2 regions of the Ligilactobacillus equi DSM 15833 genome follow, and region 1 is predicted to be linked to the other one. Evidence: predicted binding sites of a transcription regulator. Region 1 holds the regulator's gene; the other holds the start of a gene.
What was found. The regulator HrcA, encoded in region 1, represses chaperone genes, less so after heat shock. The targets are predictions, from matches to a motif close to TTAGCACTCNNNNNNNNNGAGTGCTAA.

Region 1 (15,218 bases):
AAATTTTTCTAGTTTAAATAAGATTAGTCAGGCTTCGGTGGCCGATTTGCAAAAGATTGGTATTAATGGAAAGTTGGCCCAAACCATTAAGTTAAGTCTCGGTAAGGGTGATAAAAAATAAGGTTTTGACCTGGTAAACTGATTAATGTTATATTGGTATGGCAGTGTCTTGTCCCAAGTGCCCAAAATTGGCAGAAAGGATGTAAATAAATGTTTGTAGATCAAGTGAAAATTAAAGTAAAGTCCGGTAAAGGTGGCGATGGTATGGTGGCCTTCCGGCGGGAAAAATATGTTCCAAATGGGGGACCAGCCGGCGGCGATGGTGGTAAAGGTGGTAGTATCATCTTTAAAGTCGATCAAGGTTTGCGGACTTTGATGGATTTCCGTTATCATCGTATTTTCAAGGCCAAGCCTGGTCAAAACGGAATGATTAAGGGAATGTACGGTCGTGGAGCCCAAGATACTTACATTGCCGTGCCTGAAGGTACAACTGTGACCGATGTTAATACGGGGGAAGTTTTAGGTGACTTAGTCGAAGCCGGCCAAGAGTTAGTTGTGGCGAAAGGTGGTCGCGGAGGTCGTGGTAACATTCACTTTGCTTCCGCCAAGAACCCTGCGCCTGAAATTGCTGAAAATGGTGAACCTGGAATTGAACGGGAATTAAAGTTGGAATTAAAGGTTTTAGCCGATGTTGGTTTAGTTGGTTTCCCTTCTGTAGGTAAATCGACCTTACTTTCGGTGGTAACTTCTGCTAAGCCTAAAATTGCAGAATACCACTTTACGACTTTAGTTCCTAACTTAGGGATGGTGCGCTTAGATGATGGTCGCGATTATGTCATGGCAGACTTACCTGGTTTGATTGAAGGGGCTTCACAAGGGGTTGGTTTAGGGATTCAATTCCTTCGTCACGTGGAAAGAACTCGTGTTATCCTGCATTTGATTGATATGTCGGGAGTGGAAGGACGCGATCCGTTTGAAGACTACCTGAAGATTAATGCCGAATTGAAGAAGTATGATCCAAGTCTGTTATTACGGCCCCAAATCGTAGTGGCTTCCAAGATGGATATGCCAGATTCTGCGACTAACTTAGCCGAATTTAAGGAAAAATTAGCCAAAGACGATACTTTGGAAAACCAACCAGAAGTCATGGAAATTTCTTCTTTAACTCACCAAGGTTTAGATGCTTTGACGAAGCATACCGCGGATATTTTAGACCAAACACCAAAATTCGAACCAATCGTGGCAGAAGATGCTGCGGTAGTATACAAATACGAAGAGGAAGAAGAAGCGCCATTTACGTTGACGCGCGATGCCGATGCAACCTGGGTACTTTCAGGAGCAAAGTTAGAAAAACTGCTCTTGATGACCAACATGGAACACGACGAAAGTGTCATGCGTTTTGCTCGCCAATTGCGAGGAATGGGAGTCGACGATGCCTTGCGGGCTAAAGGTGCCAAAGCCGGTGATATCGTTCGACTAGGCTCCTTTACTTTTGAATTTGTTGAATAAACAAAAAACGTTGCCACACGGCAACGTTTTTTAGTACTCAGCATCTTCTTGGTCACGGTTGTAGTAAATAACTTCCAAACCATTGTCTTTTAAGGCAAACTTAGTGACGGCACCGTTGCGGGGACCAAGTTTTTTAGCCCCTAGTTCAGGTGCATAGCAATCAACTAAACCGCGGGTGGTGAAGGAGTGGTTCAAAATCAAAATGTTTTGTCCATCTTCGTGGTGTTGGCGTAAGTAATCAAATCCTTTTTCAATCCGATTCCAGTAAGTTTGGTCATCTTCGGCATCGCCAAAAGGATCAACCTCATGCAGGAAATCGCGGGTTTTAGCGAAGCCGTATTGATCGATAATGTCTTGGTGGGTGCGGGTGCCATGAGTAGCCCCGGCCATGAGCCATACTTGATTAGCGTCTTCGGTTTCGAAGTAACCAAAGCCTTGTTCACGCAGGAGCTCTAAGGCTTGTGGTTGTAAGTTGCGTGCAGAAGTTTCGTTTTGGGCTAAGATTAGTTGGGCGCTGTGCAAAGTCCGTGTGTTACCGGTGTAGTAACAAGCATCAAATTTAAAGTTTTTGAGTCTTTGGCCGGCAGCCGTAACGTCAGCAATCCCTTTTGCGGTGAGGGGCGAGTCGGCCCAACCTTGCAAACGATTATATTGATTTAAGAGGGTTTGTCCGTGACGGACGAAGTATAAATTAATAGTCATTGCTTTTTTCCGTTTCTGTATTTTTTCTTCTCAAAGCTTAACATGGAAAGGGAAAGTTTGTCCAAAAATATTTTTTAGCACTCGGAAGAGTTTTCTGCTAAAAATTTGGGCGAAATCCTTGACCTTAGTAGAAATGTCGTGTATATTAATAATTGTTCTTAGCACTTAATTACTTTGAGTGCTAAGAAGAAATGAGGTGATTGTAATGTTGACGGAAAGACAGCTTTTGATTTTAGAAGCAATTATCCGGGACTATACAAATATTGGACAGCCGATTGGCTCCAAGGTTTTGCAACAGCAATTACCAATACATGTGAGTTCAGCGACGATTAGAAATGAAATGTTAGCCTTAGAAAAGATGGGCTACCTGAAAAAGGAACACTCCTCTTCTGGGCGAATCCCCTCTTTGAAAGGTTACCGTTATTACATCGATAATCTAGTTGAGCCAATGAAGCTTGATAAAAAGGTAAGGACAGATATCCGCCAGGCTTTTGGCAATGAGCTTTTAAAGGTCGATGATTTGGTACAAACTTCAGCTAAACTCTTGTCTGATTTGACTAACTACACGGCTATCACGCTTAAACCAGAGACGGCGACTTTACGCTTAGAAGGTTTTCGCCTAGTACCTTTAGGACGTCAGCAGGTGATGGCCATCATGGTAACGAGCGATGGTTCTGTTCAAAGCCAAATCTTCACCATCCCAGCTCGGCTGAGCGGGGAAGAATTGGAACCTGTTATTCGAGCAATTAACGACCGTGTAATTGGTTTACCTTTGAGTCAAGTTCCGGCTCAACTTCAGGCATTGACGCCGTTTTTAACCAAATATCTTCAGGACCCAGGCAATTTCTTAGATGTTTTTGGTAACATTTTGAGTAAAGCGGTCGAAGATCAAGTCTTTGTCGATGGGAAGCTTAATTTGTTAGACTTCACTAAAAGCAATGACGTACAACAAATCAAAGCCCTGTACAGTTTATTAGAAGAGCGACCTTTGTTAGGTAAGTTAACCGCCACGGATGCTAATCAAGATGTGTCGGTACGCTTCGGGGATGACTTCGCTAAGAGTTTGTCTGATTATAGTATTGTATCAGCAACTTATGGAGATCCTCATGCGGGGCAAGGGATTATTGCAATTTTAGGTCCGACTAACATGCCTTACTCGAAGATGATTGGAATTTTGGGAGCCTTTCAGCAGGAATTAACTGCTAGGTTACTGAACTATTATAAGAATTTTGAAGAATAAGAAAAGGGGTGTTAAAGTGGCTGAAAACAAAGAAGATTTACAAGCAGATGTAAAACAAGAAGAAACACCAGCGCAAGATGAGCAAGCAACTGAGGTGGAAGCTCAGGAAAGTGAAGCAACTGAAACACAAACAGAAGCTGAAATTGACCCTAAAGAGCAAGAAATTGCAGATTTGAAGCAAGCCTTGGAAGAAATGACTGACAAGTACTACCGTGCGGAAGCCGAAATGGCCAACATGACCAAGCGGATGAAAAAAGAACAAGAACAAATCTTGAAGTACCAAGGTCAGGACTTAATCAAGGAAATCTTGCCATCACTTGACAATTTAAACCGTGCTCTAGAAATTGAAGTGGATGATGAAGCTTCCGTTCAGTTGAAAAAGGGCGTGGAAATGGTGGCTTCGGGCGTGGAAAATGCGCTTAAAAACCACCATGTTGAAAAGATTGCTTCCTTGGGTGAAAAGTTTGACCCAACCAAGCATCAAGCGGTTCAAAGTGTGCCAGTGGAAGACGGTCAAGAAGCCGACACGATTGTGCAGGTCTTCCAAGATGGTTACATGTTAAAAGACCGTGTGTTACGCCCAGCAATGGTTGTCGTGGCACAATAAGAAAAAATAAAAGAGGTAGAAAATAATGGCTAAAATTATTGGTATTGACTTAGGGACAACTAACTCAGCTGTAGCTGTTCTTGAAGGTAAAGAAGCAAAAATTATTACAAACCCAGAAGGTAACCGTACCACTCCATCTGTTGTTTCTTTTAAAGATGGTGAAACTCAAGTTGGGGAAGTAGCTAAGCGTCAAGCAATCACTAACCCAGATACAATCGCATCTATCAAGCGTCACATGGGGGAAGCAGGTTACAAGGTAGAAGTAGCAGGCAAGTCCTACACACCACAAGAAATTTCTGCGATGGTGCTTCAATACATCAAAGACTACGCAGAAAGTTACTTGGGTGAAGAAGTTACGCAAGCAGTTATTACTGTTCCTGCTTACTTCAATGACGCTCAACGTCAAGCAACTAAGGATGCAGGTAAGATTGCTGGTTTAACGGTTGAACGGATTGTTAACGAACCAACTGCTGCTGCTTTAGCTTACGGTTTGGATAAGATTGACCGTGACGAACGTATCTTAGTTTACGACCTTGGTGGTGGTACTTTTGATGTTTCCATCCTTGAATTAGGTGACGGGGTCTTTGAAGTATTATCCACAAACGGTGACACACACCTTGGTGGGGATGACTTCGATAACGCCATCATGAACTGGTTAGTGGAAGACTTTAAGTCTGCCAACGGAATTGATTTATCTCAAGATAAGATGGCCATGCAACGTTTGAAGGATGCTGCTGAAAAGGCAAAGAAGGATGTTTCTTCTGCTACGCAAGCACAAATCTCCCTCCCATTCATTACTGCCGGTGCTGCTGGCCCATTACACTTGGAAACAACTTTAACGCGTGCGAAGTTCAACCAATTAACTGCTGACTTAGTGGAACGTACAAAGATTCCTGTCCGCAACGCTTTGAAGGATGCAGGTTTAACTAACGCTGACATTGATGAAGTTATCTTAGTTGGTGGTTCTACACGGATTCCAGCTGTTCAAGAAGCTGTTGAAGCTGAAACTGGTCACAAGCCTAACCAATCAGTTAACCCTGACGAAGCCGTAGCTTTAGGTGCTGCTATCCAAGGTGGGGTTATTACTGGTGATGTGAAGGATGTTGTCTTACTTGATGTTACGCCATTATCCTTAGGGATTGAAACTATGGGTGGAGTCTTCACCAAGTTGATTGACCGTAACACAACAATTCCTGTTTCTAAGTCTCAAGTCTTCTCAACTGCTGCTGATAACCAACCAGCCGTAGATATCCACGTCTTACAAGGTGAACGTCCAATGGCTGCTGATAACAAGACTTTAGGTCGTTTCCAATTAACAGACATCCCAGCTGCTCCTCGTGGTGTACCTCAAATCGAAGTTAAGTTTGATATTGACCGTAACGGGATTGTAAATGTTTCTGCTAAGGACTTAGGGACTAACAAGGAACAAAAGATTACTATCAAGTCTTCATCCGGTTTATCTGACGAAGAAATCGAACGTATGGTTAACGAAGCTAAGGAAAACGAAGCGGCTGACAAGAAGCGTAAGGAAGAAGTTGATTTACGTAACGAAGTTGACCAATTGATTTTCCAAACAGACAAGACTTTAGAAGAATTAGACGGCAAGGTTTCTGAAGAAGAAATCAAGCAAGTTAAGGACGCTAAGGAAGCCTTACAAAAGGCCCAAGAAGCCAACGATATTGAAGAAATGAAGGCTAAGAAGGATGACTTGACCAAGGTTGTTCAAGACATGTCAGTTAAGTTATACCAACAAGCCCAAGAAGCACAACAAGCTCAAGGCGACCAAGCTGGTGACGCAAGTGCTAACCAAAGTGGTGATGACAACACTGTTGACGGTGACTTTAAGGAAGTTGACCCTGACAAGAAATAATCACTAAAAAAAGACCGTGGGATGCCTGATGGTGTTTGGCGGTCTTTTTTTCCAGGGTCATTGATGATATAGTTAAAGTATAACAATGGAAGGATGGATCGATTAATGGCAGAACAAAGAGATCCCTATGAAGTTCTGGGCGTTAGTAAGGATGCTTCGCAAGCAGACATCAAGCGAGCTTACCGACGCTTATCAAAGAAATACCACCCTGACTTGAACCAAGAACCAGGGGCAGAAGAAAAATTTAAAGAAGTAAACGATGCCTATGAAATTTTAGGTGATGAACAAAAGAAAGCTCAATATGACCAATATGGTTTTGCGGGAAGTCAAGGTGGCTTTGGCGGTGGTCAAGGTTATGGTGGCTTTAGTGGCTTCGGCGGTGGCCAAGACTTCGGAGGTTTTGAAGATATATTCTCTTCATTTTTCGGAGGTGGTGGCAGTTCTGCGCGTAGTGCGAATGCACCGCGGCAAGGACGTGATATGCAATATACCATGAACTTGAAGTTTGAAGAAGCAATTTTTGGGAAGAAATCTGAAATTCAATACAGCCGAGAACAAGAATGTCATACCTGTGGTGGGAATGGAGCTAAGCCGGGTACGAGTCCTCAAACTTGTCGGAAATGTGGGGGCCGTGGTTTTGTCCAAGTTGAACGGCAAACGCCACTGGGCCGTATGATGAGCCAACAAGAATGTGACGTCTGCCATGGTAGTGGTCAAGAAATTACCGACAAGTGCCCAACTTGTCATGGTAGTGGTCACGAAGTTAAGCAACACGCCATTGAAGTAACAGTGCCTGCTGGGGTGGAAGATGGTAACCAATTACGCCTCCAAGGTCAAGGTGGCGCAGGTGAAAATGGTGGACCTTACGGAGACTTATACATTGTCTTCCGCGTGGCACCAAGCGATAAATTTGAACGTGAAGGTTCAGAAATTTACTTTACTTTGCCACTTTCTTTTGCGCAAGTTGCTTTGGGTGACGAAGTGAAGGTGCCAACGGTGCACGGTGAAGTCAGCTTAAAGATTCCTGCTGGGACCCAAACTGGGACGGTCTTCCGTTTACGCGGTAAAGGAGCACCTTACCTACGGGGCTCTGGTACTGGAGATCAAAGAGTAACGGTCGTTGTACAAACGCCTAAGAATTTAAATAAAGCTCAACGTGATGCTTTGCAGGCCTTTGCGGATGCTTCTGGTGAAGACCCAAGTGGGGATGATTCCGTCCGTGAACGGGTGGAAAAATTCTTTAACAAGAAAAAGAAGAAACGCTAAATTTACTAATGGCAGTTTAAGTCGGTTTTAGGCCGGCTTTTTTTGATTGACCTTTTCAGTGAGACTACCATATAATTAATTAAGAGATTAGGAAAGAAAGCGAGAAATAATGGACTTACAAGAAATGCAAGCACGCCAAGCGAAAATTCGTAACTTTTCGATTGTGGCGCACATTGACCACGGTAAATCAACGATTGCCGATCGGATTTTAGAATTAACAGAGACAGTTTCCAAGCGGGAAATGCAAGCGCAACTCCTTGATTCCATGGATTTGGAACGGGAAAGAGGGATTACGATTAAGTTAAATGCCGTTGAGCTGCATTATACTGCTAAAGATGGAGAAACTTACATTTTCCACTTAATAGATACCCCCGGTCACGTCGACTTTTCCTACGAAGTGTCCCGTTCTTTAGCGGCTTGTGAAGGGGCTATCTTAGTTGTGGATGCTTCTCAAGGGGTCGAAGCCCAAACTTTAGCTAATGTTTACTTAGCTTTAGATGATGATTTGGAAATTGTGCCCGTTATCAATAAAATTGACTTACCTTCGGCACAACCGGAAGTAGTTCGCCAAGAAATTGAGGATGTGATAGGTTTAGATGCTTCTGAAGCTGTGTTAGCTTCGGCCAAGACCGGAATTGGGATTGAAGAAATGTTGGAGCAAATTGTACACAATATTCCTGCTCCTGATGGGGATTTGACGGCACCATTAAAAGCCCTAATTTTTGATTCTGTTTACGATGATTATCGTGGAGTAGTCTTGAGTATGCGAGTTGTTGAAGGGGTGGTTAAACCAGGTGATAAGATTCGTTTGATGAACTCTGGGGCCGAATACGAAGTGGTTGAAGTGGGGGTCAACTCACCTAAACCAATTAAGCGTGATTACTTAATGGCTGGTGACGTGGGTTACTTAACGGCCTCTATCAAAGACATCCAAGACACGCGGGTCGGGGATACCGTAACTCACGCTGACAATCCTGCTGAAAAACCTTTAGCTGGTTATCGAGAAATGCACCCCATGGTCTTTTCTGGACTTTACCCTACGGATAACGCTAAATATAACGATTTGCGGGAAGCTCTGGAAAAATTACAATTAAATGATGCAGCTTTAGAATTTGAACCTGAAACCTCCCAAGCCTTAGGGTTTGGTTTCCGTTGTGGTTTTCTAGGAATGTTGCACATGGATGTTGTGCAAGAACGGTTAGAACGAGAATTTAACATGGACTTGATTACGACGGCTCCGTCGGTTACCTATAATGTTGAACTGACTGATGGTCAGATGGTAGATGTATCTAACCCTTCTCAAATGCCAGAAGTTTCCACGATTAAAGAAATTAATGAGCCTTATGTCAAAGCGACGATTATGGTGCCAAATGACTATGTGGGAGCTGTCATGGATTTGTGCCAACGTAAGCGGGGAACGTTTATTACGATGGAATACCTCGATGATTACCGCGTGAATGTTATTTACGATATGCCATTGTCTGAAATTATTTTTGATTTCTTTGATAAATTAAAGTCTGGAACTAAAGGATATGCTTCTCTAGATTATGAATTGGATGGTACGCGTCCAAGTGACTTGGTTAAGATTGATATTCTCTTAAATGGGGATAAGGTCGATGCCTTGAGTTTTATTGCGCACCGCGACTTTGCTCAAGAACGAGCTCGAACCATTGTGGTACGTCTAAAGGATGTTATTCCACGGCAAAACTTTGAAATTCCTATTCAAGCTGCCATTGGGGCGAAGATTATTGCCCGAACTAATATTAAAGCTTACCGGAAGGACGTTACCGCGCGAATTCACACTGGTGACCCTGACCGGCGGGCTAAGCTTTTAGACAAGCAAAAGCGTGGTAAGAAACGGATGAAGTCAGTCGGAACCGTCGATGTGCCACAAGATGCCTTCATGGCTGTCCTAAAGACGGATGAAGACTACAATAAAAATAAATAGGCGTAATAGTGTGATAAAAAACTGCTAGGAAGATTATTTCTAGGTATCAGTGATAATTCTAGTGTAGTTTTAAGACGTATTGATTGTCGTCTTAGTCATGTGATGTGATGGTCAATAGTGTCAAAAGACGTAATTAAAATAAAAATACTGAAGAATCAAGTTTGAATGGCGATATGGTGAGAAACTTTCAAACTTGATTCTTCTTTTCTATAAAAATTATTATGTTAAAATAAAGATATTATTACATAAATAAAGGGGTTTATTATGAAAAAATTCAGTGTTTTATCCGTCAGTTTGTTGTCAGCACTGGTATTAGCGGCTTGTAGTCAAGCTGATAAAGCTTCAAACACTAGTTCTAAGACTCAAGTTAGTGTGATTCCTGAACAAGAAAGTAGCCATTCAAAAAACAAATCAACTGCCAATCAAGGGGATAAGCAGACAGTTTGGTCCAAGAATCAAGCCAGTCAATTAGCCACTTTGATGAAAAATTGGGGAACCACGATGCAGCAACAGTATGAAGAATACACCCCTGATAAGCCGGGAAATTTTTACGGTGCTGAAATTCCTAACTCGGTTTGGAATGGGAAAATGCCACTGGCGATTGATAGTGTGGATAACCAAGTTAAGGTCAAGTGGGCTCCCTCGGGTGAGGGTCCCAAGGATACTTACCTAATTGTGGCTTGCTATTCTGACTATGCAACGCAACGTTACGCGGAAAAGCATGTGTACCTGTTTACCATTTACAATGGTCAACCATACACTTTAGTTTCCATGCAAAATCAAGGTAACGAAAAAAATAGTTTTGTCTTTTCGCAAACACAAAACACCGACTTAAAAGGTGGTTTTGAACAAATTTTCCACGGTCAAGGTGTGCCAAGTGCTTATGCAGGTGGTAGTTCAAGTTCTAACTCAAGTAAGAGTCAAAGTTCTAGTAAGGACCAAGCAGGACTTCCTGTTTCTACAGAGCAAGCATTGCAAGCCTACTATACATTTTTAATGGAGTATAATAATCGTGATAGCCTATACGAAGCGCTTCAAAATCATGATATTTCATCTATTGGAGTAAGTAATAGAAGTGGAGAATCTGTTACTTTTGATCTTAGTCCGGTGGTTAAACGGACTTTCCCAACTAATACTTATGTAGTCTCAGCGACACCTACTGCAGCAGGAACTTTAACCTTCCAAAGAATTAGTGATGATGAGATTCGTGTTTATGATGTGCCATCACATTTCCAAGATCCTCGTTGGGACAATGATAGTGTCTGGGCGAATGAACAGGCTAACGAATATATGGATAATCCACATATTATTAAATTAAAACCAATTGATAGCGATATGCTGAATCTAATGAAGGCCAATCTGTCGGAAAATAGTGATTTAAAATGATTGGGTAAACTCTTGACAGGGAAGTTAAGTTTTGTTAAGATGAGAAAGTTGAGAAAAGCAGAAGTGATAACTTCTCGCCTAGGAAATGAGGTTTCCGGGCTGATGAATCGAATTTAATGCCGTTAAAGGCGTGGATACGGTGCTTTTCTTAAGTACCGTATTTTTTGTGGATTCTGTGTTTTCTCTGAAATTTTTTGGAGGTGAATTGCCATAGCTGTTGATAAGATGGTAAACGATGGTATTCGTGCCCGTGAAGTTCGTTTGATTGCTGATAATGGTGATCAACTTGGAGTTAAAACTAAACATGAAGCGTTAGCTTTAGCTGAACAAGCAAACTTAGATCTGGTTTTGGTTGCGCCAAAGGCTAAGCCACCGGTTGCCAAGATCATGGATTATGGGAAGTACCGTTTTGAGTTACAGAAGAAACAACGTGAAGCTCGTAAGAAGCAAAAAGTGGTTAACGTTAAGGAAATCCGCTTGAGCCCAACGATTGACACGAATGACTTCAACACAAAAATGAAAAACGCACAAAAATTCTTGGCTAAAGGTGATAAAGTTAAGGTTTCGATTCGTTTCCGAGGCCGGGCTATCACACACAAGGACATTGGGCGTGACGTTTTAAATCGATTTGCTGACGAAACTAAAGAAGTTGCGACAGTCGAATCAAAACCAAAAATGGATGGTCGGAGCATGTTCTTAATGCTTGCACCAAAAGCTGACAAGTAATAATTGTTGGTTAATATTTCTAGGAGGATTGTATCATGCCAAAACAAAAAACACACCGCGCATCAGCAAAACGCTTCAAGCGTACAGGAAATGGTGGTTTAAAGCGTTCAAACGCCTACACATCACACCGTTTCCACGGTAAGACAAAGAAGCAACGTCGTCACTTGCGCAAGGCATCAATGGTATCTGCTTCAGACATGAAGCGTATCAAACAAATGCTTTCACAAATGAAATAATTAGTATTTCGTTTACGACTAAAGCTTAAATCTTGGGGCAAGATGCCCATATGAATCAAATCCCAGAATGGGAGACAGTATTGCTGTCGATAATAAGGAGGAATTCACATGCCACGTGTTAAAGGTGGAACTGTGACGCGTCGTCGTCGCAAACGCATTTTAAAATTAGCTAAGGGTTACCGCGGTGCAAAGCACATTCAATTCAAAGTTGCTAAGCAACAAGTAATGAAGTCATACCAATACGCTTTCCGTGACCGTCGTAAGACTAAGTCAAACTTCCGTAAGTTATGGATTGCTCGTATCAACGCTGCCGCTCGGATGAACGGTATCAGCTACAGCAAGTTAATGCACGGTTTAAAGTTGGCTGAAATCGATGTTAACCGTAAGATGTTAGCTGATTTAGCCGTTAACGATGCAGCTGCATTTACAGCACTCGTTGAAGAAGCTAAGAAGGCTTTAGCTTAATAATTTTGTAAAGGCTGGGACGAAGGAGTTTGTCTCGGCCTTTATTCTTTATCGTCAAAATTTTGCAAGTTATATGGAGTCTGGTTTATAATAAAAAGTGAGACTGATAGAAGGAGGAGCCCAGTTTAACAGGGCAAAGAAGATGTTTAAGAGATTAGCACCTACCTGGCAAATTGAATCAATTTATAATTTAACTGCTGCCGATTTACACAAGAATAATATTAAGGTTGTTTTGACAGATTTAGATAACACCTTGATTGCCTGGAATAATCCTGATGGGACACCAGAGCTAAGAGCTTGGTTAAGGTTAATGGAAGAAGAAAAAATTACCGTAGTAGTAGTTTCTAATAACAACCATCAACGGGTGAAGCGTGCCGTGGGTCCTTTAAACTTACCTTTTGTTTCCCGGGCTTTAAAACCTTTGACGCGAGGGATTAGACAAGCACAGAAACGTTATCAAGTGGCCAATGACGAGGTTATTTTGGTGGGGGACCAATTGTTAACGGATGTTTGGGCGGCTAATAACGCTCAGATTCGCTCGGTCTTAGTCAAGCCAATTGTCGAATCCGATGCGTGGAACACGAAAATCAACCGGGGAATTGAAAACCTGGTGAAGGGTAGTCTTTACAAACAAAAACTTTTAAGTAAGAATTGGAGGAATTCACTGGATGACAGAGCTTAGAGAAGAATTATACTGTATTGGTTGCGGGGCTAAGATTCAAACTGAAAACAAAGATGAATTAGGTTATACCCCCCAATCTGCCTTAGAAAAAGGAATTGAAAATCAAGAAGTTTATTGCCAACGTTGTTTTAGATTACGTCACTATAACGAAGTAGCTGATGTGTCTTTAAGTGATGATGATTTTTTAGCTTTACTAAACGAAATTGGTTCTGCCGATGCCTTGATTGTTAATGTGATTGATATTTTTGACTTCTCTGGTTCTATTATCCCGGGCCTCCACCGTTTTGTCGGTAAAAATCCAATTTTAATGGTGGGAAATAAAGAAGATCTGTTACCTAAATCCTTAAAACGCAGTCGTTTACGGGATTGGGTTCGACAATCCGCCAATGCCCAAGGTTTACGGCCGATTGATGTGGTTTTAACGTCTGCTAAGAAGAACCATGAAGTAGACAATCTATTAGAATTAATCAATAAGTACCGTGAAGGTCGCGATGTTTATGTAGTGGGGGTTACTAATGTTGGAAAGTCGACGTTGATTAACCAAATCATCAAGCATACCACGGGAATGCAAGATATTATCACAACGTCACGTTTCCCTGGGACGACTTTGGATCGCATTGAAATTCCTTTGGATGATGGCCACATGTTAGTTGACACACCGGGGATTATTCACCAAGAACAAATGGCTCACTACTTGGATCCTAAGTCCTTACGCTTAGCTTCCCCACAAAAGGAAATTAAGCCGAAGGTTTACCAATTAAATCCAGGGCAAACCCTTTTCTTTGGGGCTTTAGCGCGCTTTGATTTTATTGCTGGTCCTAAACAGGGAGTCGTGGTCTATATGGAAAATAACTTGATGGTTCACCGGACTAAGACTGAAAAAGCGGATGCTTTTTATGATAAGCATGCCGGCAAGCTCTTGACTCCTCCGGGTGAAAAACAAATGGCGGATTTTCCTAAATTGGCACGTTTTGAATTTAAAGTTGAAGAAAAGAGCGATTTAGTCTTTGCGGGCCTTGGCTGGGTAACTGTTAAAGCTGGTAGTATCGTCGCTGGGTATGCTCCAGAAGGGGTAGCTGTCTTACTTAGAAAAGCAATGATTTAAGGAGAATTTTGTGGTTAAATTAACAGGTAAACAAAAGAGATTTTTGCGCTCCCAAGCGCACAATATGCGTCCTTTATTCCAAGTCGGGAAGGATGGCTTGAGTCAAGCATGGTTAGATCAAATTAACGAAGCGATTGAAAAACGCGAATTGTTCAAGATTAACCTTTTACAAAACACCATGGTTGATGAAGATGAAGTAATTGAATTTATTGAAAATAATAGCCGCGTAACGGTGGTCCAAAAGATTGGTCACGTTTTGGTGCTTTACAAGCAAGCTGATAATAAGGACAACCGTGACATTTCTTGGAAAGTTAGAGATTTAGCGAAATAAGGTGACAAAATGGCATTAAAAACTGTAAAAATTCCAGAAGTACAGATCCAAGTTGATTTAGTACATGACCAACCTAGACGTAAAGTCGGGCTTATGGGGGGGACGTTTAATCCGCCGCATCTAGGTCATTTGCTGGTAGCCGAACAGGTTTTAAGCCAATTAGGGTTAGATGAAGTTATCTTTATTCCTGATAATAAACCGCCTCATATCGATGAAAAAAAGACAATTAGTGCGCAAACACGCTTGGAAATGACGAAACTCAGTATCCAAGGGAACCCGCATTTTTCAGTTAGTGATATCGAATTAAAACGAGGCGGAGTAAGTTATACTTATGACACCGTCCAACAATTACGGCGTGAACATCCTGAAAATGAATACTACTTCATTATCGGGGGCGATATGGTCGAGTACTTATCAACTTGGTATAAAATTGATGAATTAGTTAAGATTGTTAATTTTGTAGGAGTTAAGCGACCAGGCTATCAGCTCACGAGTCCTTATCCCGTTTTATGGGTTGATGTGCCAGGTTTTGAAGTATCTTCGTCTTTGATTCGTCAAAAAGTGGCGAGTGGATGTTCCATTCGTTATCTAGTGAGAGACGAAGTGGCGGATTTTATTAAGGAAGAAGGATTATATCAAGATGGAAGTAGCTTACAATAAACATTATTACGCAGGTAGTCGCCAAGAATTGGTGGCCAAAATTGCCGCGGAACTTAGTGATTTTCGTTTTCGCCATGTCCTCGGTGTGGAAAAAGCTGCTCTTGAATTAGCTCAAAATAACGGTGTTGATTTAGAGTTGGCTTCAGTGGCGGCCTTAGTGCATGATTACGCGAAAGAAAAAAGTGACCAGGAATTTTTGGCTATGATTGATGCTTGTCAGCTTGATCCGGACCTTAAAAATTGGTCTAACTTTATCTGGCATGGAGTTGTGGGAGCCGAAATTATTCGGCAAGAATTGGGAATTGAAGATGAAGCTATCTTGAATGCAGTGCGCCGGCATACAGTGGGGGCCGTTAACATGACAAGGCTCGATCAAATTGTATATGTTGCAGACTACATTGAAGAAAATCGTGATTTTCCGGGTGTAAAAACCGCGCGAGCGATTGCCAAAAACGATTTAAAAGAAGCGGTGGCTTTTGAAACTT
Region 2 (15,218 bases), on a different contig from region 1:
GGTGGCAGCCTGTGTACAAGCTCAAATTCCGGTGATACCTTTGCCAGGGCCGAATGCGGCTCTAACAGCTTTGATTGCTTCGGGATTAGCACCGCAACCATTTTTATTTTATGGCTTCCTGCCCCCTAAACCTAAAGACCAAGTTAAACAACTGGAAGAGTTAAATTATCAAAAATGTACTATGATTTTCTACGAAGCACCGCATCGCATCGGGCGAACCTTAGCTAGCATGGTACAAGTTTTCGGGGCGGAACGACAAGTGGTTTTATGTCGGGAGCTGACCAAAAAATATGAAGAATTTTTACGCGGAAGTTTAGGTGAAGTTCAAGAATGGGCTCAAAATGAAACTATTCGTGGTGAATTTGTGGTTTTAGTGGAAGGGAATGCGAACCCTCCACAAATTCAGGATTCAGGGCTTGATTTGACTTTACCATATGCAAATCAGGTGGAAGCTGTAATAGCGACGGGTATTTCTAGCAAGGAGGCTATTAAAGAAGTGGCCAAGCTTAATCAGGTAAAAAAACAAGTCGTTTATCGGGCTTATCACCATTTAGATGAGGAGGAGGACTAATGCCTAACGCATATAGTTTGGACCACACTGTCTTATTTTATGAAACGGAAATGACGGGGCAAATGGGAATTGGTCGTTTAGTCGATTTATTATTATTAGCTTCTGAAGGTCATAGCGATTCTTTAGGCGTTGGTAGTCAAGAAGTTCAGAAGCTAGGGCTAGGCTGGGTCATTACTCAGCATCAATTAAAGGTTAAGACCTTGCCCCAACGTGGTCAAAAGGTAACGGTCAAAACTCAGGCTCAAAACTATAATTCCTTTTTTTGCTATCGTGATTTTTGGTTATATGATGAAGCCGGTCAAGAGATGGCCTCTATGCACAGTGTCTTTGTGCTCATGGATCAAGAAAAACGTAAAATGACGCGGATTTTACCGGAAGTTGTAGCACCTTTTGAGGTGGAAAAGACTAAGAAAGTGGAACGTTTAGCCCAGCCTCAAGTACCGGCAAATCCAAGTAATCAAAAAAATTACCGGGTCCGTTTTATGGACATTGATGAAAATCGACATGTAAATAATGTTCATTATTTCGATTGGATGTTGGATAGTTTAGAGGCCGATTTCCTCTTAAATCATCAACTGATTGAAATGAATATTGTTTATAAAAACGAAGTCCACTATGGCCAAGAAGTTACCAGCATCGTGCAAATCGATGACTCAACGACGTATCATGAAATTAGGTGTGATGCAACAATTTCTTGCTTGGCTGAGTGTAAGTGGCAAACAAGGTAGTGAAAGACGGGTGTCCGTTTTTCACTTTTTTTGCTTTTACATATATCCAAGTCAGGAAATATGTTAAGATATTCCATGGATGAAAAAGACAGAAAGGGAAAATTTCAATGAAAATTTTAGCAATCGAAACTTCTAATAAGCCATTGAGTGTTGCGGTTTTAGAAGATCAAAATTTATATGCTGAAACTAAAATTAATTATGGAATGGGCAAAGACCACAGTAAAAATCTTATGCCCTTAATTGATGCCACTTTACAAGAAGCACATTTAACTATCCAAGAGATTGATCGTTTGGTTGTTGCCAAAGGCCCGGGCTCTTATACGGGTTTGCGTATTGGAGCGACCACAGCTAAGACCTTAGCTTATACTTTAGATAAAGAACTTAGCAGTGTATCTAGCTTGGAAGTTTTAGCCCAGGCCTATCCTCAAACTGACGCCATTTTAGTGCCGGTCTTTGATGCGCGACGTGATAATGTTTTTGCTGGTGCTTATACTTGGCAAGATGGCAAATTAGTTAATGTTTTGGCGGATGTCCACATTAGTATCACTGATTTACAGGCGGCCTTGCGAGCTTTCGACCAGGAAATAATTTTTATCGGTCAAGACGCCTTGAACTTGAAAGAAAAATTAAGTCAAGATTTTCCGGCTCACTTTGCTGAACAACAGTTTGCCTACCCAAGTGCTTATGTGTTAGGCTTAGTGGGGCAAAAGCGAGATTTAGAAGCAATTGATACTTTTGTACCTGCCTACTTGCGGTTGACGCAAGCGGAAAGACAATGGTTAGACCAAAATCCGCAAAAGGACAATGATGATGATAGCTACGTTCAAAGAGTTTAAGCAAAAAATTATACGCAATATTTTTCAAAATCAAAATCAGTTGCAGTTTGCAAGTCGGCGCCTTACTTGGGCAGGCCATGAGTACCTCTTGTGTCGGGCGGTAATCCCTGATATTGCAGAAATGCTAGAAATTCAACGCCAAGTCTATGGCGGGCAAGTACCTTGGAATGAAGAAGTCTTTCGAAAAGAATTATCTCAAAAAAAAGCCCATTTATATTTGGTTGTCCGTTACCACGATGAATTGGTGGCCTTTGCTGGAATTGACTTGGAACGTAACCCCAAACAAGCTCACATTACCAATATTGCTGTTTTACCGCAGTATCAGGGACGCAAAATCGGAACTATGTTAATGGAGTTGTTGTTAACCCAGGCGCAAGATGCGGGCTGTCATTTGGTGAGCCTTGAAGTTGCAACTAAAAATCAAGTCGCTCAACAGCTATATCGTACCCTGGGTTTTCGGGTAGTCAAAGTACAAACAAATTATTATTTACCAGAAGGTGAAGATGCCTATCTGATGGAAAAAGAATTAAGAAGACGAGGAACAAATTAATATGGGTAAGAAAAGAAATTTAATTTTGGCCTTCGAATCGAGTTGTGATGAAACTAGTGTGGCTGTAGTTGAAGATGGTAGCCAGGTTTTAGCTAATGTTGTCGCAACTCAAATTAAGAGTCACCAACGTTTTGGAGGGGTGGTACCAGAAGTTGCTAGTCGGCACCACATTGAACAAATTACCTACTGTGTTAAGGAGGCTTTAGCCACCGCCGAAGTTTCCTATGAAGACCTCACTGCTGTGGCGGTGACACAAGGTCCTGGTTTAGTAGGGGCTTTATTAATTGGGGTTGCGGCTGCCAAAGCGATTGCTTATGCGCATGATTTACCTTTAGTGCCGGTGAATCATATGGCTGGTCACATTTATGCGGCCCGGTTTGTGGCACCTTTGGAATTTCCAGCTATAGCACTTTTGGTTTCTGGAGGACATACCCAACTGGTTTACATGGAATCACGAAATAGTTTCCAAATCATCGGAGAAACTCGTGATGACGCTGCTGGTGAAGCTTACGATAAAGTTGGGCGTGTGATGAAGATGGCTTACCCGGCTGGTAAGGAAATCGACCAATTAGCCCAAACCGGGCAAGATACTTTTAATTTTCCACGAGCTATGGTAAATGAAGATAATTACGACTTCTCCTTTTCTGGTTTGAAGTCTGCCTTTATTAATACAGTTCACCATGCAAATCAAATTGGCGAAGAATTAAATCAAGCGGATTTAGCTACTAGCTTCCAAAATAGTGTAGTTGATGTCTTAACTCAAAAGACCATGAAGGCCTTAGCTAACTTTCCTGTGAAACAATTAATTTTAGCTGGTGGTGTGGCGGCTAACTCTGGTTTACGACAAAGTTTAGACGAACACTTAAAGTCTTTTCCAGATGTGAAATTAGTTAAAGCCCCTCTTAAGTACTGTGGAGATAATGCTGCCATGATTGGGGCTGCTGGTTATGTGGCTTATGAAGAAGGCGTTCGAGCTGGTTTAGACTTAAATGCCAACCCTGGCCTTGAATTTGACTGGTACCCAGATATGGAAATGTAGATAAATAGCGCTAGCTCGCAAGATACGGAGCTAGCGCTATTTATGTTGTAATCAGTGATTACCCTTCTAAAAATTCTTCTAATTCAAGACTAGCAGTTTCCCAGGCTTCCTCGGCTTGGGCTAGTTTAGTAGTCAGTTCGTCTAATTGTTTTTGTAAATCTGTTAACTTACCTAAATCTGTGGCTACTTCTGGCTGGGCCATTTCGATTTCTAAGTTTGATTTTTGTGAGTCAAGTTTTTCAACTTCTTTTTCGAAACTATCAACGGCCCGTTGTAATTTGCGTTCTTGCTTTTGGCGTTCCTTGGATTGTTGATAGTTAACTTTCCCTGTAGAAACTTGCTTTTCGGTAATCGAGTAGCTTGTGTCTTCTTTAGCTTGCTTGAGGAGTTCGGCTTCTTCTTTCTTTTCCAAGTAGTAATCATAGTCACCTAAGAAAAGCTGACTGCCTTCAGGAGTGATTTCTAGGACACTGGTTGCGACCTTGTTGATAAAGTAACGGTCATGGGAAACAAAGAGGACGGTACCGTCAAATTCCAGAAGGGCTTGCTCTAGCACCTCCTTGGAGTCGATATCTAAGTGGTTAGTTGGTTCGTCCAAAAGTAAGAAGTTATCATGACGAAAGGCAAGCTTCGTTAAGAGTAAACGGGCCTTCTCACCTCCGGAAAGGGAGGCCACAGATTTTAAGACATCATTTCCAGAAAAGAGGAAAGAACCGAGGATAGAACGAATATCATATTCAGGCGTGGTGGGATGCTCGTCCCAAAGTTCGTTTAAGACCGTTTTTTGGGGATTGAGATTTTTTTGTTCTTGGTCATAGTAGCCAACCTCAACCCCCGTTCCAAAACTTGAACTACCTTTAATGAAAGGAATTTGTCCAAGAATGGACTTCAATAAGGTAGATTTCCCAATCCCATTAGGTCCCACTACGGCAATGATATTGTTTTTACGAACTTCAAAGTCGATGGGTTCAGAGATGATATTGCCATCATAACCAATGGCAGCATCAGTGACGGTTAGGACTAAGTTCCCACTGTTTTTTTTAGTGGAGAAGGTGAAATGTGGTCCTTTTTCTAAACCTTCAGGTCGATCTAAGCGATCCATTTTTTCCAATTGTTTCCGTCGACTTTGGGCTCGTTTGGTTGTTGAAGCTCGGACCAAGTTACGGTTGACAAAATCTTCCAACTTATTGATTTCAACTTGTTGCTTTTCGTATTGCTTCCATTCTTGTTGGAGACGTTGGGCTTTTTCATCAATATATTGACTGTAATTGCCGTGGTAGTGGTGGCATTTATTATGGCTAATTTCGTAAACTTCGTTGACAATTTTATCTAGGAAGTAACGGTCGTGGGAGACAATTAAAAGGGCACCGGCATAACTTTGGAGGTAACTTTCTAACCAGGTCAAAGTATCAATATCTAAGTGATTGGTTGGTTCGTCCAAAATTAATAAGTCACGCTTTTCTAACAATAACTTAGCCAAGGCGAGGCGGGTTCTTTGCCCTCCGGAAAGGGAAGATATCAAGCGGTCATGGTCGGCTTCTTCAAAGTGGAAACCGTGGAGAACAGACTTAATTTCATTGACATAACCATAACCGTTTTGTTCCTTAAAATCGTGTTGTAATTGGTCATATTGCTTTAAAATCCGCGCGTATTCAGGGCTTTGATGGTCAGCATCAGGATTGGCCATGGCGCTTTCTAATTGGTGGATTTGTTTTTCCATGTCTTGAAGATAGTCAAACACAGCTAACATTTCATCCATAATCGTCCGGTCAGAGGAAATGTCGGCATTTTGCGCTAGGTAACCGATGGTTAAATCTTTTTTTCTGGCGATGTTGCCGGCACTAGGCTCACTTTCACCGATAATCATTTTAATTAGCGTTGATTTTCCGGCGCCGTTTCTTCCGACTAAGGCAATCCGGGAATTATCTTGAATTTCGAGATTAATATTTTCAAACAAGACGTCTGCGCCAAAATGGCGAGCAACTTGTTGCGCTTGCAGTAAAATCATTTTTATATTCCTACACTTTTTGTAAATTTAGTCCTCTTAATTTTAGCATAAACGAGGGATTTTTTAAAAAGTTAAGTTTGTGAAAAATATAGTATTTTGTTCTTATATTGTCCAAAACATTAGATGATTATGCTTTATTTTCAGGACTCAGATGTGGTAGAATAGAAATAAAAACTATGTGAAAGGAAGAATGAAATGGCTACTGAAAATATTCCTAATGCGACAGCCAAGCGGTTACCAATTTACTATCGATACCTCAATATCTTAGCTGATTCCGGTAAGACCCGGATTTCCTCAACTGAATTGGCTGAAGCAGTAAAAGTCGACTCGGCGACAATTCGCCGTGATTTTTCTTACTTTGGTGCTTTAGGTAAGCGTGGTTATGGTTATGATATTGCTTCTTTGGTTGAATTTTTCAAAAAGGTTTTAAACCAAGACCGGCTAACTAATGTAGCTTTGATTGGGGTCGGTAACTTGGGACATGCGCTTTTGAACTTCAACTTCCATGGTGGAAGCAATGTTCGTATTAGTGCAGCTTTCGATATTAATGAAGAGATTGCTGGTACGATTCAAAGTGGGGTACCTATTTATCCGATGTCAGATATGAAAGAGCAACTTAATGCACAGCAGATTGAGATTGCAATTTTGACGGTGCCTGCACCAGTTGCTCAGAAAGTGACTGATGAATTGACGGAAACCGGGATTAAAGGGATTTTGAACTTTACACCCTTACGGATCAATGTGCCGGAACATATGCGGGTACAAAATGTTGATTTAACGAATGAATTACAAACTTTAATTTACTTCTTAGACCGTTTTGGGACTGAGGATGAATAAAAAAGACCAAGAATGAGCCTTCTTGGTCTTTTTTAGTAGTATGCCATAATTAAAATAGCAGCATTCATTAGAATATGACTTAACATGGAGCTAGTGAGTCGGTGAGTTTTGGCATAAACCCCACATAAAAGTAAGCCCATCCCGGCATAAGTTAGGTAGTGTCCGTCGCCATGAGCTAAGGCAAAGAGCAAGCTCGAAAGCAGGGCTGCCCCGAGAGGAGAAATATGTTGACTGAGATTACCAAAGATTACTTTGCGAAAGACAAATTCTTCCAAAATAGGGAGCGCTAAAACAACAGTTAGCGTAAAGTAAGGATATTTGCCGATTATAGTTAACAAGAGGCTGGTATTGGCGGAAGTAAGCTTTTGTCCTAAAAGGAGGTATTCGAGGTTTAAACCCAAAATTTGAACTAAGAATAAGCCTAGAGCTCCACCCAAACTCCAGAGTAAACTTTGAGGACCACTGATATGGGCTTGGTCATAGGGATTATGAAAAGTAAATTTTTTTTGAATCCCAAACATGGCTGCGCAAGCCAGTAAAGCAAGTAAAGTACCCCAAAGGTAAGGTTGTGCCTTTAAGGGCAAAAGATTAAGGCAAAGAGTATTGAGTATTTGGAAGAGGCAATAGGTTATTAAAATGGCGAAACTATTTCGTGAATTAGTCATAAATGGATTCTCTTTCTATTGTTTTCTAGGGCTTAGTATAGCACATTTTAGCACTCGATGAAATAAAGTGCTAAATAAGGCTTGCATTTTTTAAGGAAAGCGTTTATAGTAATACTTGTAATCATTAGCACTCAAGTGCAAAGAGTGCTAAAAAAGATATGGAGGGATTCTACGTGCTAAAACCATTAGGAGATCGTGTCATTTTACAAGTTCAAGAACAAGAAGAACAAAAGGTTGGAGGAATTATTTTAGCCTCTAACGCTAAAGAAAAACCTCAAACGGCCAAAGTGGTGGCAGTAGGTTCAGGTCGCGTCTTGGAAAACGGCCAAACAGTTGCTTTAAGTGTTAAAGAAGGTGACTTAGTCTTATTTGACAAGTATGCTGGTACAGAAGTGAAGTACAATCAAGAAACATACTTAGTGGTACGTGAAAACGACTTAATCGCAATTGTAGATTAATTATTTGATGAGGTGAAATGAAAATGGCAAAAGAAATTAAATTCTCAGAAGATGCAAGAAAAAAGATGCTTCAAGGGGTTGACAAGTTAGCTAACACTGTTAAGTCAACGATTGGACCTAAGGGGCGTAATGTGGTTTTGGAACAAAGTTTTGGGGCACCAACCATTACTAATGATGGTGTAACAATTGCTAAAGCTATTGAATTAGAAGATCACTTTGAAAATATGGGGGCTAAGTTAGTCGCCGAAGTTGCTTCAAAGACCAACGATATTGCAGGGGACGGGACCACTACGGCGACTGTTTTAACCCAAGCTATCGTAAATGAAGGTATGAAGAACGTAACGGCTGGCGCTAACCCTGTGGGCATTCGTTCTGGGATTGAAATGGCTACCAAAGCAGCAGTTGCTAAGTTGCACGAAATGTCACACACAGTTTCATCTAAGAGTGACATCGCTCAAGTTGCGTCAATTTCTTCTGCAAGTCAAGAAGTTGGGGAATTAATTGCTGACGCGATGGAAAAGGTCGGTAACGATGGGGTTATCACCATTGAAGAATCTAAGGGTATTGACACATCATTAGACGTAGTTGAAGGGATGCAGTTTGACCGCGGTTACCTCTCACAATACATGGTAACAGATACTGACAAGATGGAAGCTGACTTGGATAACCCATACATCTTATTAACAGATAAGAAGTTATCTAACATTCAAGAAATTGCTCCATTATTAAATGACATTATCCAACAAGGTCGCAGTCTCTTGATTGTGGCAGATGACGTGGATGGTGAAGCTTTACCTACTTTGGTCTTGAACAAGATCCGTGGTAACTTCAATGTGGTAGCTGTGAAGGCCCCAGGTTTTGGTGACCGTCGTAAAGCTATGTTAGAAGATATTGCAATTTCAACTGGTGCAACGGTCATTACTGATGAATTAGGCTTGCAATTGAAGGATACCAGTGTGGCTCAATTAGGTTCAGCTCACAAAGTTATTGTAACCAAGGATAGCACTACGATTACGGAAGGTGCTGGTGACCGTCAAGCCATTGCGGAACGTATTGACCAAATTCGTGCCCAAATTGCAGAAACAACTTCTGATTTTGACAAAGAAAAGATGCAAGAACGTTTGGCGAAGTTAGCCGGTGGGGTAGCCGTAATCCGTGTGGGTGCTGCAACGGAAACTGAATTAAAGGAACGGAAATACCGTATCGAAGATGCCTTGAACGCTACTCGCGCTGCGGTTGAAGAAGGTTTTGTTCCTGGTGGTGGTACTGCCTTGGTAAACGTTATTGATGCGGTGGCAGAATTAAAGGCTGAAGGTGATGTCCAAACGGGGATTAACATTGTTAAGCGCGCGTTGGAAGAACCAGTACGCCAAATTGCTGAAAATGCCGGGTTAGAAGGTTCCGTCATTGTTGAAAAATTAAAGGAACAAGAACCAGGTATTGGTTACAATGCCGCTAATAATGAATGGGTTGACATGGTAAAAGCCGGAATTGTAGACCCTACTAAGGTGACACGTTCAGCCTTACAAAACGCTGCCTCTGTTTCAGCTTTACTATTAACTACAGAAGCCGTTGTTGCAGACAAACCAAGTGAAAATGACGCTCCAGCCAATCCTGCAGCCATGGGTGGCATGATGTAAGAAAGGAAAGTTCTCATCGAGATGTTGATGGGAGCTTTTTTAATTTTCATCAAAAATTAGTTGCAAAGTTAAGCGCTTTGTCCTAAAATTGGTAAACATGGATGAAAACAAAATAAATTTCCATATAAAAAGGAGTCTATTATGTGGCGTTATATGAAACGGCTACTGATTGGTGCCCCGCTGAAGACAGCCGAAGAAGGGGGCCAAGCTCTAACCAAATTTAAAGCCTTAGCGCTTTTATCTTCAGATGCTTTATCTTCAGTCGCTTATGGGATTGAAGAAATTGTCGCAGTTTTGTTTGCTCTATCCGCAGCTGCGACATGGTACACCTTACCAGCCGTGGGAATTGTCTTAATTTTATTATTTGCAATTACCATGTCTTACCGGCAAATTATTCATGCCTATCCTTCCGGAGGTGGGGGCTATGTTGTCGCTACCCAAAATTGGGGGAAAACTGCGGGGCTAGTTGCAGGAGGATCGTTACTGGTTGATTATATGTTGACAGTGGCGGTTTCTGTGACTTCAGGGACACAAGCTATTACTTCGGCCATCCCTGCCCTGTATAAATACAGTGTACCAATTTCGATTATTATTATTTTATTTATTATGACCTTGAACTTACGGGGGTTACGGGAATCAGCTTCCTTCTTAACCGTACCAGTTTATTTTTTTGTCATCATGATATTAGCTCTAATCGGAGTTGGATTCTTTAATATTGCGACCGGTAATATTGAATATCATGCCCATGCTGCGGTTGGTTCTAGTGTCAAAGGAATGACGGTACTTTTATTCTTAAAGGCCTTTTCAGCCGGATCGTCATCTTTAACAGGGGTGGAAGCCATCTCCAATGCGGTGCCTAACTTCCGCTCTCCAAGAAGAAAAAATGCAGCGGCTACGCTAACAATTATGGCAATTATCTTAGGTTTCTTCTTGGCGTCCGTGACGGTGATGTTTTACTATGCAGGGATTGAACCTAGTGCTGAAAATACTATGTTATCCCAATTAGGAGAAGCAGTCTTTGGCAAAGGAATTTTCTATTACATGTTACAATTAGCGACCGCTATGATTTTAGCAGTAGCGGCAAATACCGGTTTTTCAGCCTTTCCGGTCTTAGCCTATAACATGGCTAAAGATAAGTTCATGCCACACTTATTTATGGAAAAAGGGGACCGGTTAGGCTACTCTAACGGGATTATTGCCTTAGCGATGGGGGCCATTGTCTTAATCTTAATTTTCAATGGCCAAACTAGTCTCCTAGTTCCGCTGTATGCGGTCGGGGTGTTTGTGCCCTTTACATTGTCACAATCAGGGATGATTATCCACTGGTTCAGAGAAAGAGGGAAAAATTGGGTTCTCAATGCCTGTTTCAACTTCTTAGGAGCAGCTATTTCCCTAGCCTTAGTGGTTTTCTTGTTTTGGTTACACTTCGACAACGTTTGGCCATATCTCATCATCATGGCGGTCTTGATGTTTGCATTCTATAAAATCAATGATCACTACATTAAGATTGCGGAACAATTGCGTTTAAACGCCCAAGTCAAGGCGGATTCACATCGCTATGATGGTTCGACTGTGATTGTGTTGGTTTCATCTGTAACTCACGTGACGACCGGGGCGATTGACTATGCGCGTTCTATTGGTGATTACGTTATCGCTATGCACGTATCTTTTGATACTAATCCGCAAAAGGAACACGAAACGGCTAAAGAGTTCAAAGAAGCCTTTCCAGATATTCGCTTCGTGGACTTACACTCCTCCTACCGTTCCGTTGTTCAACCTGTCTTGCGTTTTACAGATATTATTGCTAAAAATGCGGAAAAACGGAATGCGTCTGTAACGGTAGTTGTACCACAATTTATTCCGAAAAAATCATGGCAAAATATCTTGCATAACCAAACTGCGTTACAATTACGTCGAGCACTAAGTCCTCACGAAAATGTGATTATTTCGACTTATAACTATCATTTGAAAAAATAATGTGCTACTCTTCGCAAATTTTTGCGAAGAGTTTTTTTGAATTTTAAGGTTAAATTTTAAGAAATGTGGTAAGATGAAAGAGAATGTAATTATAAATATGAATAAGGATGGCTGTGTATGTATAGTATCTTTGGTGCCTTTTTAGTAACATTGGTCCTATCTGCTGTGCTAACCCCATTTATTAGAAGAATAGCTCTGAAAATCGGTGCCGTGGACAAGCCTAATGCCCGGCGAGTTAATAAGGTCGCCATGCCTACGATGGGTGGTTTGGCTATCTTTTTAGCTTTTAACTTAACAAACTTTTTCCTACTGAAAAGCCAATACCCGCAAAAACAAATGTGGCTACTTTTTTTAGCCGAACTTGTGGTGATTTTTACGGGAGTCGTCGATGATTTGATTGAATTAAAGCCAGCCCAAAAGATGCTGGGAATTTTCTTAGCCGCGCTTGTTGTTTATTTTGCCGCGGGGGTGCGGATGACGACGCTGACCCTTCCTTTCGTAGGGACGGTTAATCTAGGTTTACTTTCTTTTCCGGTGACGATTTTATGGATTTTGGCTATTACCAATGCTGTTAATTTGATTGATGGTTTAGATGGGTTAGCGACAGGAGTTTCAATTATCGCATTATTTACCAGTGCTTTAACTGGGTATTTTTTCCTTAATGTTACTAACGTATATATTTCAATCATGATTTTTAATTTAATTGCTGCCTTAGCAGGATTCTTACCTTATAACTTTAACCCCGCTAAAATTTATTTAGGTGATACTGGTTCCCTATTTATTGGGTTTATGATGGCTATTTTTTCCCTCTCCGGTTTAAAAAATGCTACCTTTATTACCTTGATAATTCCCGTTGTTATCATGGGGGTTCCGATTACGGATACAGTTTATGCCATCTTACGGCGGAAATTAAATAACCGACCTATTTCCCAAGCAGATAAACATCACCTGCATCATCGCTTGATTCAAATGGGATTGTCACACCGGCAAACAGTGTTAGTAATTTATGGTATTGCTTTAATCTTCTCGCTGATTGCTTTCTTGTATCCATTTTCCAGTTTACTTGGGTCGTTTTTATTAACTCTGGCAACTTTAGTAGGTTTGGAAATCTTTGTGGAATTAATTGGGTTGGTCGGTGATGATCGCCAACCACTTTTGAATTTGATTAAGCGCTTAGCTTTAGGATTCAAATCAGATAAAAATAAGAAAAATACGTCCAATAAAAAATAAGGCTGTTCCGTTTGGAACAGTCTTATTTTAGTTAACGGGAACTTCAACATAGTTTTCGTCACCAATTTCATAGTTGACTTTAGCATTGAAGATATCGATGATTTGAGCACAAAAGTTTTCGACTTGTGGCGAATCGATTCCAACGATAAAGTCGACTTCGACGCCGTAGTCTGTTTGCAGTAGGTTGATGTCATGTTCTTCCAGGTAATTTTGCATCTTACCTTGCAAAGGATAGGGGGTTTTTAAAGTAATAGCAGTTTGGACTGTCTTTTTTACTATCCCAATTTCTTTGATGGCATCGGCAGTAGTGCCACTATAAGCGCGAATTAAACCACCAGCGCCTAGTTTAATCCCCCCGAAGTAGCGGGTGACGACAGCGGTCACGTTATGAAGTTCGTTGTTTTTGAGGACTTCCAAAATCGGTACTCCAGCGGTTCCAGAAGGTTCACCATTATCACTAGCTCGTTGGATTTCGTCATGCATGCCTAGAGTATAGGCATAGCAGTTATGCGTGGCTTTGCGGTGCTCAGTATTAATTTTTTCAATAAAAGCTAAGGCCTCAGTTTCGTTTTCAGTTCGAGCTATGTGGCAAATGAATTCTGATTTCTTAATGATGGCGGTGTAACTGGCATTTTCTTTGATTGTTAAAAAAGATTCCATAAATTTAAGCTAATTCCTTTCTGTTTTGCGTATTTAATATATGAGGTGATTTTATGTTAAAGCAATTATGGGGCCGTCAAATACCAGTAGTAAATCCGGAAATTTATGGCAATCAAGTTATGCAACGCCCCGCTATTTATCGCCATAGGCAGCATTATTATTGTAATCGTTGTGGGCAACGGATTTCTAAGCAAGATTGCCTGCCCCAGCAAAACTATTATTGTCGTCATTGTCTAAGTTTAGGCCGTGTTTCGACGCTAGATACCCTTATTAGTATACCGGAGCCGAATCGATTTCCCAAATTAAATCATAATCCACTTTTATGGTCAGGGCAACTATCACCGCTCCAAAAACAATGTTCTCGGGAATTATTAACTGTTGTAAAAAATGGTGGTCATCATCTTCTTTGGGCTGTCACCGGGGCCGGAAAAACTGAAATGTTATTTGAAACGTTAGCCTATTCGCTTCAAAAACAAATGCGCATTGGCTTGGCTTCACCACGAGTAGATGTGTGTACAGAATTATACCCGCGTATAAAAGAAGCATTTACAGTTAAGCCTCTTTTATTACATGGAAAAAGTGAGATGAGTTATAGTTACTGTCAGCTAACTATTTGTACAACTCACCAGCTATTACGTTTTTATCAGGCTTTTGATCTCCTGATTATTGATGAGGTAGACTCCTTTCCTTTTGCTCAAGATGCAGGTTTAGCCTATGCAGCCCAAAATGCTTGTAAAGCTAAAGGGTCCTTGGTTTATTTGACCGCAACACCAGGTAAGGAGCTTCAAAAGCAAGTTGCTCGGCGAAATTTAAGTGTATCTTATTTACCCTTACGCTTTCATGGTTACCTTTTACCAGAAATTCAAGTAATCAAAACCAGACGTCGAGAACTCTTGCCTGCTAAAGCACTAGATTATTTGAAGAAGTGGTTTCAAGCTGGAACGCCATTCTTAATTTTTGTTCCGAAAATTGTTGATTTAGCGCCTGTCTTAAAAAAGGTTAAACAAACGTTGCCCAATTTGGCCGTAGCCAGTGTTCATGCAGCCGATGAACAACGCTTAGAAAAGGTTATAGCCTTAAGAAGCGGCAAACTGCAAGCTCTGGTGACGACAACCATTTTAGAACGGGGAGTAACCTTTAAAAATTTGGACTTGATGGTGTTAGCTGCAGAGCAGACCTTCTCAAGTGCGGCTCTGGTACAAATTGCGGGCCGGGTTGGGCGTAGTGCTCAAAAGCCAGGCGGTGAGGTGCTTTTCTTTTGCCAACGAAAAAATGCGGCTATCAGGGAAGCACAAAGGCAAATTAAGTTTATGAATCGAAAGGGGGCGCAGCTGGGTGGGAAAATGTATTCTGTGTGAAAAAAATTGTCCGGAACATTTTTCGTTGGCGTGGCTTTTATCCTGGCAAGCTCTTAAACAAGAACGTCTTTGTCGTAAATGTCATGAGAAATTTCTACCTTTATTAAATGAAACGATTTGTCCAGGATGTGGGCGCATAATGACTAAGGCAGAATTATGTCCAGATTGCCACACTTGGCAAAAAAGTCAAGGCGGTTTATTGAAAAATCGTGCCTTGTATACTTACCGTACTTCTGCGATGAAAGATTACATCGAGCGCTACAAATTTCAAGGGGATTATCATTTGCGTTTGGCTTTTAAGGATGAGTTTCAACACTATATTAAGCAACATTATCCGTTGAAAAAATGGGACCTCTGGGTTATTCCCGTTGATGAAGAAACCATGGCGACACGTGGTTTTAATCAGGTGGAAGGCTGGTTAGAAGGACTGAATTACCATTGTGACTTGCAGATGAAACAAAGGCAAGGACGGATTAAACAAGCGCGTAAAACCCGCCAGGAACGTCTTCGAAGTAAGCAACCATTTCTTTATCGAGGACCACGAGTAGAAAATCGAAATATTTTGTTGGTGGATGATATCTATACAACCGGAAGAACCTTATATTATGCCCGCCAAATCGCACTTTTGCAGGGAGCTAAACATGTGAGAAGTATAACTTTA

Region 2: a site for HrcA is predicted at 7,359-7,385, ahead of groES (co-chaperone GroES). Genes of this name have one in related genera too.

What each region holds. Positions count from the first base shown of each region.
Region 1 covers NZ_AZFH01000181.1:99,822-115,039, reverse strand. The annotation lists gene uvrC (excinuclease ABC subunit UvrC) at 1-121, shown strand, start outside; gene obgE (GTPase ObgE) at 211-1,509, shown strand; gene FC36_RS09960 (histidine phosphatase family protein) at 1,540-2,211, opposite strand; gene hrcA (heat-inducible transcriptional repressor HrcA) at 2,417-3,451, shown strand; gene grpE (nucleotide exchange factor GrpE) at 3,468-4,058, shown strand; gene dnaK (molecular chaperone DnaK) at 4,084-5,928, shown strand; gene dnaJ (molecular chaperone DnaJ) at 6,034-7,194, shown strand; gene lepA (translation elongation factor 4) at 7,304-9,142, shown strand; gene FC36_RS09930 (YdeJ family lipoprotein) at 9,407-10,528, shown strand; gene infC (translation initiation factor IF-3) at 10,754-11,254, shown strand; gene rpmI (50S ribosomal protein L35) at 11,290-11,490, shown strand; gene rplT (50S ribosomal protein L20) at 11,599-11,955, shown strand; gene FC36_RS09910 (YqeG family HAD IIIA-type phosphatase) at 12,098-12,637, shown strand; gene yqeH (ribosome biogenesis GTPase YqeH) at 12,624-13,742, shown strand; gene yhbY (ribosome assembly RNA-binding protein YhbY) at 13,753-14,073, shown strand; gene FC36_RS09895 (nicotinate-nucleotide adenylyltransferase) at 14,083-14,733, shown strand; gene yqeK (bis(5'-nucleosyl)-tetraphosphatase (symmetrical) YqeK) at 14,714-15,218, shown strand, end outside.
Region 2 covers NZ_AZFH01000003.1:11,112-26,329, forward strand. The annotation lists gene rsmI (16S rRNA (cytidine(1402)-2'-O)-methyltransferase) at 1-571, shown strand, start outside; gene FC36_RS00965 (acyl-[acyl-carrier-protein] thioesterase) at 571-1,299, shown strand; gene tsaB (tRNA (adenosine(37)-N6)-threonylcarbamoyltransferase complex dimerization subunit type 1 TsaB) at 1,407-2,135, shown strand; gene rimI (ribosomal protein S18-alanine N-acetyltransferase) at 2,107-2,685, shown strand; gene tsaD (tRNA (adenosine(37)-N6)-threonylcarbamoyltransferase complex transferase subunit TsaD) at 2,687-3,724, shown strand; gene FC36_RS00985 (ABC-F family ATP-binding cassette domain-containing protein) at 3,783-5,732, opposite strand; gene FC36_RS00990 (redox-sensing transcriptional repressor Rex) at 5,928-6,569, shown strand; gene FC36_RS00995 (CPBP family intramembrane glutamic endopeptidase) at 6,602-7,234, opposite strand; gene groES (co-chaperone GroES) at 7,408-7,692, shown strand; gene groL (chaperonin GroEL) at 7,716-9,332, shown strand; gene FC36_RS01010 (APC family permease) at 9,474-11,309, shown strand; gene FC36_RS01015 (glycosyltransferase family 4 protein) at 11,427-12,539, shown strand; gene FC36_RS01020 (YigZ family protein) at 12,567-13,199, opposite strand; gene FC36_RS01025 (ATP-dependent helicase ComFA) at 13,253-14,557, shown strand; gene FC36_RS01030 (ComF family protein) at 14,697-15,218, shown strand, end outside.